DNA from 4 places in the Streptomyces sp. NPDC005266 genome. Region 2 is predicted to be linked to each of the others. Evidence: riboswitches for the same ligand, from Rfam matches in the RefSeq annotation. Region 2 holds a riboswitch; each other region holds the start of a gene.

Region 1 (2,942 bases), on a different contig from region 2:
GCCGCGTACTGCTACCCGATCCCGATCGGGGTCATCTGCGAGCTGATCGGCCTGCCCGAGGGCGAGATGCGCGAGCGTGAGCGCGCGTTCGTGGACACCATGTTCCGGACGAACGCGGCACCGGAGGAGGTCATCGCCGCCAACGAGGGCCATCAGCGCATCCTGCGCGAGCTCGTCGCGCTCAAGCGGCGCACACCCGCCGACGACATCGTCAGCGATCTCATCGCCGCACGCGACAAGGACGGCTCCCGGCTGAACGAGCAGGAGCTCGCCGACACCGTGGGGCTGCTCATCGCCGCCGGCTACGAGACGACGGTGCAACTGCTCGACAACGCGATCCACGCCATGCTGACCCATCCGGAGCAGTTCGCCCTGGTCCGCCGGGGCAAGGCGTCCTGGGACGACGTGATCGAGGAGACGCTGCGGGCACAGCCCCCGCTGGCGCATCTGCCGCTGCGCTTCGCCGTGGAGGACGTCGACGCCGGTGAGGGCGTCGTCATCAAGAAGGGCGACGCGGTCCTGGCGTCCTACGCGGCGGCCAACCGCCACCCCCGGCTGCACGGCACCGACGCCGACCGGTTCGACATCACCCGGGCGGACAAGGAGCACCTGGCCTTCGGCTACGGCATGCACTACTGCCTGGGCGCACCGCTGGCCCGGCTGGAGGCCCGGATCGCACTCCCCGCGCTGTTCGACCGCTTCCCTGACCTGGAGCTCGCCGTCCCGCCGCAGGCCCTCGAACCCGCACCGACCTTCATCTCCAACGGCCACCGGAGCCTGCCGGTGCTGCTGCGCGCGGAGGCGGACAGGGGGGCGGGCGGGCGGCAGGCGGCCGCCGGATAAGGTATCCGTAAAACTTCATTCGCGCCCGTTCGGGGGAAGTCGGTGGGAATCCGACGCTGACCCGCAACCGTGAGTACGGCCCTCGGGGACGTATGAGCCGGAACACCAGGGCGGGCGCGACGCAGGCTCCCGTCGTCCCGGGCACCGGGGCGGCACCGTCGAGGGATGCGGAGCTGAGCCGGGTGTCATCGTGTCGTGGCGGGGCGGATCGCTCCGCGCGTGGGTGGTCAGCCGTGCGCGGCCGCGCCCGTAGGCGGTCCGTCCCACCGCGGCGACAACGATCGAGAGGCACCACAGCCATGAACCTACGCCGCAGTGTGGCGGCTCTGTCCGTCTCCGCCGCCGTGTGCGGCGCAGTCGTCGCGCCCGCCGCCTTCGCCGACGGCCCGGCGCGCCCGGAGGGGCTATACGGTGCCAAGGACCCGAAGTTCGACGGCGTGTGGCGGCAGTCGCTCGCGCTGCTCGCCCAGGACGCGGTGGGCGTCACCCCGGCGAAGTCGGCTGTCGACTGGCTGGCCGGTCAGCAGTGCGCGGACGGCGGCTTCGGGGCCTACCGGGCGGACACCGCGAAGGCGTGCGAGCCGAAGAAGGGTGAGTTCACCGACGCGACCTCGGCGGCCGTGCAGGCGCTGGCGGCGGTGGGCGGGCAGTCCGACGCGGTGGAGAAGGGCATCGGCTGGCTGAAGCGGAACCAGAACGACGACGGCGGCTGGGGCATGAACCCCGGCGGGCCGACCGACGCGAACTCCACCTCGGTCGCGGTCGGCGCCTTCGCCGCTGCCGTGAAGGACCCGTCGAAGATCACCGCCGAGAAGGGCGGCAAGAGCCCGTACGACGCCCTGCTCGGGCTGCAGCTGGGATGCGCGGCCAAGGCGGGAGAGCGCGGGGCCTTCGCCTACCAGCCGGACAAGAGCGGGAACACCGGGAAGAACGCCAAGCTCGCCGCGAACACCCTGGCCACCGTGAGCGCCGCGCTGGCCGCCCAGGGCAAGGGCTTCGTCTTCGAGCCCGTCGGCGACGACACCCGCAAGAGCCCGGAGCCGATGGACTGCGAGGGCGGGGACGGCGGGGCCGGTACGCCCGAGGACGCGGCCGAGGCCGCCCTCGGCCATCTCTCCACCGCCCTGTCCGAGCACGACGGACACCTGATGTCCACGATGCCCGGCGCCAAGAACCAGCCCGACTTCGGCGCCACCGCCGACGCGGTCATGGCGCTCGCCGCCGGGAAGCACAGCGCCGCCGCGGGCAAGCCGCTCCAGTGGCTGCGGCGGAAGAACAGCGGCGCGGTGGCGTGGGCGAAGGGCGACCCGGGGGCCCTCGGCAAGCTGATCCTCGCGGCATACGCGACCGGCAGCGATCCGCGGAGCTTCGGGGGCGTCGACCTGGTGCGGCAGCTCAACGCCACGGGGCCGAAGCCCGAAGCGGTCGGCGGCTCGGGGGCCGAGTCGAGCACCAAGGCCAAGAAGGACGACGACGGCGGGATGACCAACGTCTGGTGGTTCGTGGGCGCCGGCGCGGCCGCGGGCATCGGCATCGGCTTCCTGCTCAGCGGCCGGAAGAAGCAGCAGTTCTGATGATCCTCGGGCACGTCGTGCGGTGCGCGGCCCGGTCGCTCCCCGCCGCGCTGCTGCTGGCCGCCTTGGGCGCGGCCCCCGCGCAGGCCGCCGAGGGGTATCGCTACTGGTCGTTCTGGCAGCGGGGCGGGGGCGGCTGGACGTACGCCACGCAGGGGCCCGCGTCGGCGCGGCCGGACGATGGCGACATGATCGGCTTCCGCTTCGCGGTCAGCGAGGACTCCCAGGACGCCGTACGGCCGCGTGGTTCGGCCGACTTCAAGGCGATCTGTACCGATACGCCCGCCAAGGGCGGCACCAAGCGGGTCGCGGTTGTCCTGGACTTCGGCACGAAGGCCGACGCGCCGGGTGGCGCGACCCCGCCGAAGGCGCGTACGGAGTGCGCGCGGGTCGGTGAGGGCGCGACGGCCGGGGACGCGCTGGCCGCCGTCGCCAAGCCGCTGCGCTACAACTCCGCCGCGCTGCTGTGCGCCATCGCCGGATACCCGACGTCGGGCTGCGGCGAGCAGATCGGCGAGAGCGACG
Region 2 (2,942 bases):
GGTCGCGATCAACTTCCAGCTGCTGGGCGGCGTCTGGATCCTGCAGACCTTCCCGGCCCTGGTGGGCGGCCTGTTCACCCGGTGGTTCCACCGCTGGGCACTGCTGGCGGGCTGGGCGGTCGGCATGATCTACGGCACCTGGAAGGCGTACGACACCCCGAGCGCCACCCAGAAGCACTTCGGCAACACCGCCGATATCCCCGGCATCGGCGAGATCGGCTACATCGGCTTCACGGCCTTCGTCCTCAACGTCGCCGTGGTGGTCGCCCTCACCCTCGTCCTGCGCGCGGTGAAGGCCCCGGACGGGATCGACGAGACGTCCCCCGCCGACTACACGGCGGACGCGGGCGACCCGGGCGTCCAGGCCGAGCTGCCCCCGGCCACTGCGGGGGCGCCGGGCGGACACTGACGCCTGCCGCCGCCGCACTGGGCCGCCGGCTCCCTCGCGGGAGCCGGCGGCCCGTTCGCGGGAGTCAGACGTATCAGACGTAGAGGAAGGTGCCGGGGACGGTGACGGTTCCGAAGGCCGTCACCAGGGTGACGGTCGCGTTCCCGGCCACGCCGGGCGGACTGGTGCCGGTGACCGTGGTGGCGCTCGCGGTCACGCCGGTGGCGGGAACGCCGTTGAACAGCACGCCCAGCACCCCACCGAGGTTGGTGCCGGTGATGGTGAACGCGGTACCGCCGGCCACCGGTCCGGTGCTGGGGGTGATGGCGGTGGGCGCCGGCGCGGGCGGAGCGACGAAGTAGGTGAAGCCGCCGGGGACGGTGGTGGTGCCGCCGGGCCCGGTGAGGGTGACGGTGACATTGCCACCGGCGGCCGGGCCGGCCGGGGTGATACCGACCAGGCTGGTTCCGGCGGGGTTGACGGCCAGGATGGTCGAGGGGTTCCCGCCGTTCCGGATGCTCGCGGTGCGGCCTCGGGCACGGCGGCGCGGGGCGGCGGAGGCGCTGGTGCGGGCCTGCATGGACGGGGCGCGGGGGCTCGGGCTGCAGCGGATCGTGATCTGCAGCCAGCAGTCGATGACGGCCGCTCACCGGCTCTACGCGCGACTGGGCTTCGTCCGCGCGCCGGAGCGGGATTGGGAGCCGGTACCGGGCGTCACGCTGTGGGCGTTCACGGTCGAGCTGTAGCGACTCCTTTGGCGCTGTCGCGTTGATCCCGGCGATGGCGGCACTGTCCGTGGATATGGTGCCACCCCTGCGCGTCCTCGCCGCCGCGGACCGGCGAGCTGACGCCGCCGTGGCCGTACGGGCCCCGCGGCCCCGTGGACGGCGTGGCGGTAAGCGTCGGTCTGCCCGCAGCGACCCGTGCGGGCGTCGGCGTGAGCTTCGCCCACGGGCCGGAACGCCACCGCCGCCGCCCCCGCCGACCCCGAGGTCTCAGCGGGTGGCGGGCCCTGAGCGCCGTCCCGGGGGGCCGCAGGTCACGGCCCACGCCCGGAACGCAATAGATCATTCGTGCGAAACTCCTCACCTCCCGACACAAGATGTGGGGGTGGGTGCGGCGGCCAACACAAGATGTATGCTCGTGCTCGCTGTCGCCGCAGGGGAATCCGGTGGGAATCCGGAACTGTCCCGCAACGGTGTACGTGTGCGCATTGTGCGTACCCGCGAGTCCGAGGACCTGCCGACAGCCGTCTGCATACGTCCGGGCCTCGCGGGTTGGGCCGATGGGCGCTGCGCGGTATGCCTCCGTACGTGAGTGCGGAATCGGCATGCCCGTCTGCGACCGTCGCGCACCGCCCTCCTGGCCCCCAGCCGAGCGAGGGAGAGCACTTCAGTGACCATCGCGCCCGCGGATCCGGTTTCAGAGGCAACGGCTTCTCAGGTAGTGGCCGACGCGCCCGGGACCGCACTGCTGCGGACCCTGACCGGTCTCACCGCCGACCTTCCCGCCACCGACCCCGGCAAGGTCGCGGCCGCCGCTCTGCGCGGCCGTCATCCCGGCTCGGACGAGGCGGAGTTGCGCACTCTGGCGACCGAGGCGGCGGCCGGGCTGATCGCCGAAGAGCCGGAGTACTCACGGCTGGCCGCGCGGCTGCTGGCCCTCGCGATCACGGAGGAGGCCGCCGGGCAGGGCGCGGTCTCCTTCTCCGCTTCCGTCCGGGTGGGCCACCAGGAGGGCCTGATCGCCGACTCCACCGCTGAGTTCGTGGCCACGCACGCCGCCCGGCTCGACGCGCTGGTGGACCAGGCGCTCGCCGACGGCGCCGACAACCGCTTCGGCTACTTCGGGCTGCGCACCCTGCACAGCCGCTATCTGCTGCGCCACCCGATCACCCGTCAGGTGATCGAGACCCCGCAGCACTTCCTGCTCCGGGTGGCCTGCGGGCTCGCCGAGGACGGCTCCGAGCGGGCGCTGGCCGATGTGGCCGAGCTGTACCGGCTGACCAGCACGCTCTCCTATCTGCCCAGCTCCCCCACGCTGTTCAACTCCGGCACCCGGCATCCGCAGATGTCCTCCTGCTATCTGCTGGACTCGCCGCTGGACGAGCTCGACTCCATCTACAACCGCTACCACCAGGTCGCGCGGCTCTCGAAGCACGCGGGCGGCATCGGCCTGTCGTACTCGCGCATCCGCGCGCGCGGTTCGCTGATCCGGGGCACCAACGGGCACTCCAACGGCATCGTGCCGTTCCTGCGCACGCTGGACGCCTCGGTGGCCGCCGTCAACCAGGGCGGCCGGCGCAAGGGCGCGGCCTGCGTCTACCTGGAGACCTGGCACGCGGACATCGAGGAGTTCCTGGAGCTGCGGGACAACACGGGCGAGGAGGCCCGCCGCACCCACAACCTCAACATCGCGCACTGGGTCCCGGACGAGTTCATGCGCCGGGTCGAGGCGGACGCCGACTGGTCGCTGTTCTCGCCGGTCGACGCGCCCGAGCTGGTCGACCTGTGGGGCGAGGAGTTCGACGCCGCCTACCGCAAGGCCGAGACCG
Region 3 (2,942 bases), on a different contig from region 2:
CACGCCGACGGTCGGCCGCCCGGTCAGGCCGCGCAGCATCTCCAGACCGGGCTTCAGCAGGGTCACATCGCCGCGGAACTTGTTGACCATATAGCCGGCGATATGCCGCTGGTCCTGTGCCGACAGCAGCGCGGTCGTGCCGAAGAAGGACGCGAAGACGCCGCCGCGGTCGATGTCGCCGACCACCACGACCGGCAGCCCGGCGGCCCGCGCGAGCCCCATGTTGACGATGTCGGTGCGGCGCAGATTGATCTCGGCCGGGCTGCCCGCGCCCTCGCAGATCACCGCGTCATGGGTGCGCCGAAGCTCCGCCAGGCACTCGGTGACGGTCCCGAGCAGCGCCTCGCGCCGCTCGCTGTGGTAGCCGCGGGCGCTCAGCTCGCCCACCGGCTTGCCCAGCAGCACCACTTGGCTGCTGCGGTCGCTTCCCGGCTTCAGCAGGACGGGGTTCATCAGGGCGCTCGGCTCGACGCGCGCGGCGGCGGCCTGCATCGCCTGCGCGCGCCCGATCTCCGCGCCGTCCCGGGTGACGAAGGAGTTGAGCGACATGTTCTGCGCCTTGAAGGGCGCCACCCGGATGCCCTTGCGGGCGAGCCACCGGCAGATCCCGGCCGTCACCACGCTCTTGCCCGCGTCGGAGGTCGTCCCCGCGACCAGTAGGCCGTGGCCCGGCCCCGTCATCGGCTTGCCCTTTCGTTGCCGGGTACGGGCCGGTGGATGGGTTGTGCCCACCCGTTCCGCCCCGCCGAACGATTGCCCACAACGGTCCTTGCCGCGATCGACGTCAGCAGCGCCAGCGCGCCGACGCGGCGCGACAGCCGTACCGCGCGGTCGATGTCGGCGGTCTGGACGGCCCGCCCACCGGCGTTGAGCACCGGCCGGTGCTCGACCCGGCCGCCGTAGGCGAGGGTGCCGCCCAGCCGTACGCCGAGCGCGCCCGCGAAGGACGCCTCCACCGGGCCCGCGTTGGGGCTCGGGTGGCGCCGGCCGTCCCGCCGCCAGGCGCGCCACGCGCCGCGCGGGTCGGGGCCGGCGAGGGTGGCCAGGGCGGCGGTGAGGCGCGCACCGGGCCAGCCGGCGGCGTCGTCCAGGCGGGCCGCCGCCCATCCGAACCGCCGGTAGCGCGGCGACTTGTGACCCACCATGGCGTCCAGGGTGTTGATTGCGCGGAAGCCGATGAGGCCCGGTACCCCGCCCACGGCTCCCCACACCAGCGCGCCCACGACGGCGTCGGAGGTGTTCTCGGCGACCGACTCGACGACCGCGCGGGCCATCTGCTGCCCGTCCAGCGCCTGCGGGTCGCGTCCGCACAGATGCGGCAGCCGCTCCCGGGCCGTGTGGAGGTCTCCGGCGGCCAGCGCGTCGCCGACAGCCCGCGCCTCACGCCGGAGCGTCGTACCGCCCAGCACGGCCCAGGTGGCGGCGGCGGTCAGCGCGATCTGCGGCGCACGGGGCCCGGCGAGGGCCCGTACGGTGCGCGTCAGCAGCGCGGCACCGAGGGCCGCGCCGCCCGCGCACACCGCGGTGTGCAGGGCTCCGTGGCCGCGGTGGTCGCGCCACAGCCGCCGCTCGGCGGCCGCGGCGGCGCGCCCGAACGCGGCCACCGGATGACCGCGGCGCGGATCGCCCAGGGCGAGGTCACCGAGGAAGCCGAGGGCGGCGCCGCACGCGTACGAGGCGTGGTCGGCACGCATCCGTCAGCCCGCCGTCGCGCCTCGGCGCAGCGGCGTACGGACAGGTGGGGCTGGCGGCGTGACAGGGCCGGGCATGGCGGTATGTCCTCACTCAGGGTCCGCGCCCTGGCTCGACGTGACCGGCGGTGAGAGTCTCCTGGCTCCCGGATCCGCGGTTCTCCCGGCCTTCCAGCTCCGCATACGGACGAACCATATGGACGAGCCGTGACCCGTACAGGCGATGAGAGAGCGCTCCCCGGTGACAGTGGCGGGACCGCGCCGGATTCTCACCGGCTTCCTCTCCTGCCGCCGTTTGGCTCGGGAAGTCCACCATGGGCCGCGAAGGGCCGTCAACTCGCCTATGACCCGCGATGCGAGAGTGTGCCGAGGCCCACATGGACCGACCGCCGGGCTGCGGCGCTGACCAGCGCCGCAGCCCGGCGGTCGGTGGGGTCGGTCGGGGACGCGCGGTCCTCAGGCGACGATCAGATAGATGCCGTACGCCACGACCGAGGCGCACAGCGCGAAGCAGGCGTACGCGCCGGTGCGGGCGACCGTGGAGCCGTCGCCCGGCACCGCCACCACGACGGCCGTGCCGTCCTGCGGCTGCGGCCGGCTCTTCCGGGACGTGCCGACGATCCCCAGGGTGAAGACGCCGACGATGCCGACCGTCACCGTGAGGCTGATGCCGAAGACCTGGCCGAGTGCCGCCCAGTCGATGCTCATTGCGTAGCTCCCTTTAGCTGGTGGTGCTGGTCGCCGCGGCGGCGGGGGTGGGGGTGGTTTCCGTGGCGGGCGCTTCGGTGGGCTCCGGGGCGCTGCTCGCGGTGGTGGCCCCGGTGGTGTCGGCGGCGGGCGCGCCGCCTACGGGCGGCGGGGCGACGGACTGGAGGGCGGCGGTGACGGCGCCCACCGGCTCGGCGGGCCCGGCCTCGTTGACGTTGGTGTGGTCCACGGGCTTGCGGCGCGACAGCGCCCAGATCGCCCCGCAGGCCAGGACGGCAAGCACGGCGACCGCCGTGACGCCCCCGTTGCCCTGGTCGGCCAGCAGCGCCGCGGCGCCGGCGATCAGACCCGCGGCCGGCAGGGTCAGCACCCACGCCATGACCATGCGGCCCGCGGTCGACCAGCGCACCACCGAGCCCTTGCGGCCGACCCCCGCGCCCATCACGGCACCGGAGCAGACCTGGGTGGTGGACAGCGCGAAGCCGATGTGGGAGGAGGCGAGGATGACCGTCGCGGCACCGGTCTGGGCGGCGAAGCCCTGCG
Region 4 (2,942 bases), on a different contig from region 2:
AGCGCGGCGTCGGGGCCGCAGGCGGCGGACAGGCCGGCGTTCTTGCCCGGCAGCCACTCCAGATTGCCGTGCTTGCCCAGGTGCACCATGGCGTCGGCGCCGAAGCCGCCGTCCGCCTGGGGCGTGGCCATCCAGCGGTAGGCGGCCAGGTAGTGGTGCGAGGGCGGCAGATCGGGGTCGTGGTAGATGGCGATGGGGTTCTCGCCGAAGCCGCGCGGCGGCTGGATGACGACCAGGAGGTTGCCGCGGCGCAGCGCGGCGAGGACGATCTCGCCCTCGGGGTCGCGGCTGGTGTCCACGAACATCGCGCCGGGCGGCGGGCCCCAGTGCTCCTCGACCGCCTCGCGCAGCTCCCGCGGCAGCGTGGCGTACCAGCGGCGGTAGTCGGCGGCCGGGATGCGGACCGGGTTGCGGGCCAGCTGCTCCTCGGTGAGCCAGTCCTGGTCATGGCCGCCCGCCTCGATGAGGGCGTAGATCAGCTCGTCGCCATTGCCGGAGGCCAGGCCCGGGACCGCGTTTGGCCCGTCCTCGGGGCCGAAGTCATAGCCCTCGGCGCGCAGCCGGCGCAGCAGGGCGACGGCGCTGGCGGGGGTGTCGAGGCCGACGGCGTTGCCGATCCGGGAGTGCTTGGTGGGGTAGGCGGAGAGGACGAGCGCCAGGCGCTTCTCGGCCACGGGGATATGGCGCAGCCGGGCGTGTCGTACCGCGATGCCCGCGACACGCGCGGCGCGCTCGGGGTCGGCGGCGTAGACCGGCAGCCCGTCCTCGTCGACCTCCTTGAAGGAGAACGGCACGGTGATGAGCCGCCCGTCGAACTCCGGGACGGCGACCTGGGTCGCGGCGTCCAGCGGCGACAGGCCCTCGTCGTTCTCCTCCCACGCGGCGCGCGGGCTGGTCAGGCACAGCGCCTGGAGGACGGGTACGTCGAGCGCGGCGAGCGCGCCCGCGTCCCACGCCTCGTCGTCGCCGCCCGCGGAGGCGGCGGCGGGCCGGGTGCCGCCGGCCGCGAGGACGGTGGTGACGATCGCGTCGGCCGCCCCGAGGGCCTCGATCAGCTCGGGCTCGGGGGCCCGGAGGGAGGCGACGAACAGCGGCAGCGGCCGGCCTCCCGCGTCCTCCACGGCCTGGCACAGGGCCTCGACGAAGGCGGTGTTGCCGCTCATGTGGTGGGCGCGGTAGTAGAGCACGGCGACGGTCGGGCCGGTGACGTCGCCGCGGGCGGTGCGCTCCAGCGGGCCCCAGGTGGGGGCGGGCGCGGGCGGTTCGAAGCCGTGGCCGGTGAGCAGCACCGTGTCGGAGAGGAACCGGGCCAGCTGGGCCAGGTTGGCGGGCCCGCCGTGGGCGAGATAGGCGTGGGCCTCGGCGGCGATCCCGATCGGGACGGTGGACGCCTCCATGAGCTGGGCGTCCGGAGCCTGTTCACCGGTGAGGACGACGACGGGGCGGTCCCCGGCGAGCAGCGTCTCCAGCCCCTCCTGCCAGGCGCGGACGCCGCCGAGGAGCCGGACGACGACGAGTTGGACGCCGTCGAGGAGGCCGGGGAGGTCGTCGAGTGCGAGCCGGGCCGGGTTGGCGAGGCGGTACGGCACCGGGCCCGTGGCGGCACGGGCACTGAGCAGGTCGGTGTCGGAGGTCGACAGCAGCAGGATCATGCGCAGCGCGCCTTCCTCGGGGTCCGCGCCCCGGGCGGGTTGAAGACGGCGGGAGTTCCTGGCTCGCCCGGCCGCTGCCTGCCGGCAGCCACCGCGCTCACAGTGGCGGGACCGCGCCGGATTCGCACCGGCTTCCTCCCCTTGACGCCGTCTTGTGCGTCCGGCGGGCCAAGACGACCCGCCGCTGAGCATAGTAAGCGTTGCTGACCTGGCAGGGGACGGTGAGGGCAAGGGAATCGTCGGTATGCTCGCCGCCATGCCCCTCCCCCCGACAACCGTCCCACCAGGGGATCAATCCCCCTTCCGCCGCCGGAGCGGGCGCGATGACGCCTGCCCGGGCGCCCTGCGGCTGCACCCGGCGGACGACGGCGCGCTGGCCCGCGTCCGGGTGCCGGGCGGGCTGCTGACGACCCGTCAGGCGGACGCGCTGGCACGGGTGGCCGAGGAGCTGGGGGACGCCCGGCTGGACATCACCTCCCGCGGCAATCTGCAGGTACGCGGGCTGGACCCGGGGTGCGGCGCGGAACTGGCGGGGCGGCTGCGGGCGGCCGGACTGCTGCCGTCGGACCGGCATGAGCGGGTGCGCAACGTCGTGGCGTCGCCGCTGTGCGGACTGGACGGTGCGGGACACGCGGATGTGGCGGCGTGGGCACGGGAGTTGGACGCGGCGCTGTGCGACGAGACGTCGGACGAGTTGTCCGCCTTGTCGGGACGTTTCCTGTTCGCGCTGGACGACGGGCGCGGCGATGTGGCCGCCTTGGGCGCGGATGTGACATTGATCGCAACGCCGGACGGCGGGGCCGTGCTGCGGATGCCTGGCCCGGCGTGTCGTAGTGAGCGGACCGAAGGTCGCGACACGCCGGACAGCATCGAGCTGTGGGTGCGGGAGGCCGGGGACGTGCCGCGCGCGGCCGCGCTGGCCGCCGTGGAGTTCCTGGCGAGTGTGCGGGCGAGCGGCACCCGGGCATGGCGGGTGCGTGAGCTTCCGGCGCAACACGCCGTGGCGGCCGACGGGTTGGCGACGCGGCTCGCCGCCGCGGGGATCGAGACGGTACGTACCGTACGCACCGAGCCGGACCCCGGTCTCTCGCCGCCGGGCCCCGCGCCGGGGCTGGTCACCGGGCCGGACGGGCGCCTGGCCGTGTCCGTCGCCGTCCCGCTCGGCCGGGTGAGCGCGGCCCAGTGGCGGCTGCTCGCCACGCTCGCCTCCCGGGGCGGGTCGGGCGAACTGCGTGTGACACCCTGGCGCGGCGTGGTGCTCCCTGGGTTTTCCCCGGACGGCGGCCGGAC

The links. A riboswitch is a leader RNA that binds a small molecule or an ion and turns the genes downstream of it on or off. The one in region 2 is predicted to bind cobalamin.
Region 1: linked by a shared signal. The riboswitch ahead of ABZU99_RS31845 (prenyltransferase/squalene oxidase repeat-containing protein) and the one ahead of ABZU99_RS01545 (ribonucleoside-diphosphate reductase subunit alpha) in region 2 are both predicted to bind cobalamin.
Region 3: linked by a shared signal. The riboswitch ahead of ABZU99_RS11485 (cobalamin biosynthesis protein) and the one ahead of ABZU99_RS01545 (ribonucleoside-diphosphate reductase subunit alpha) in region 2 are both predicted to bind cobalamin.
Region 4: linked by a shared signal. The riboswitch ahead of cobN (cobaltochelatase subunit CobN) and the one ahead of ABZU99_RS01545 (ribonucleoside-diphosphate reductase subunit alpha) in region 2 are both predicted to bind cobalamin.

The regions. Positions count from the first base shown of each region.
Region 1 is NZ_JBEXHC010000027.1:50,998-53,939, forward strand. Features, by position in the region: gene ABZU99_RS31840 (cytochrome P450) at 1-843, shown strand, start outside; cobalamin riboswitch at 848-972, shown strand; gene ABZU99_RS31845 (prenyltransferase/squalene oxidase repeat-containing protein) at 1,143-2,417, shown strand; gene ABZU99_RS31850 (SCO2322 family protein) at 2,417-2,942, shown strand, end outside.
Region 2 is NZ_JBEXHC010000001.1:341,204-344,145, forward strand. Features, by position in the region: gene mctP (monocarboxylate uptake permease MctP) at 1-409, shown strand, start outside; gene ABZU99_RS01535 (IPT/TIG domain-containing protein) at 483-968, opposite strand; partial or broken gene ABZU99_RS01540 (GNAT family N-acetyltransferase) at 898-1,134, shown strand; cobalamin riboswitch at 1,513-1,650, shown strand; gene ABZU99_RS01545 (ribonucleoside-diphosphate reductase subunit alpha) at 1,784-2,942, shown strand, end outside.
Region 3 is NZ_JBEXHC010000005.1:58,174-61,115, reverse strand. Features, by position in the region: gene ABZU99_RS11490 (cobyric acid synthase) at 1-681, opposite strand, end outside; gene ABZU99_RS11485 (cobalamin biosynthesis protein) at 678-1,694, opposite strand; cobalamin riboswitch at 1,824-1,975, opposite strand; gene ABZU99_RS11480 (hypothetical protein) at 2,148-2,399, opposite strand; gene ABZU99_RS11475 (inorganic phosphate transporter) at 2,413-2,942, opposite strand, start outside.
Region 4 is NZ_JBEXHC010000002.1:411,969-414,910, reverse strand. Features, by position in the region: gene cobN (cobaltochelatase subunit CobN) at 1-1,652, opposite strand, end outside; cobalamin riboswitch at 1,685-1,850, opposite strand; gene cobG (precorrin-3B synthase) at 1,909-2,942, shown strand, end outside.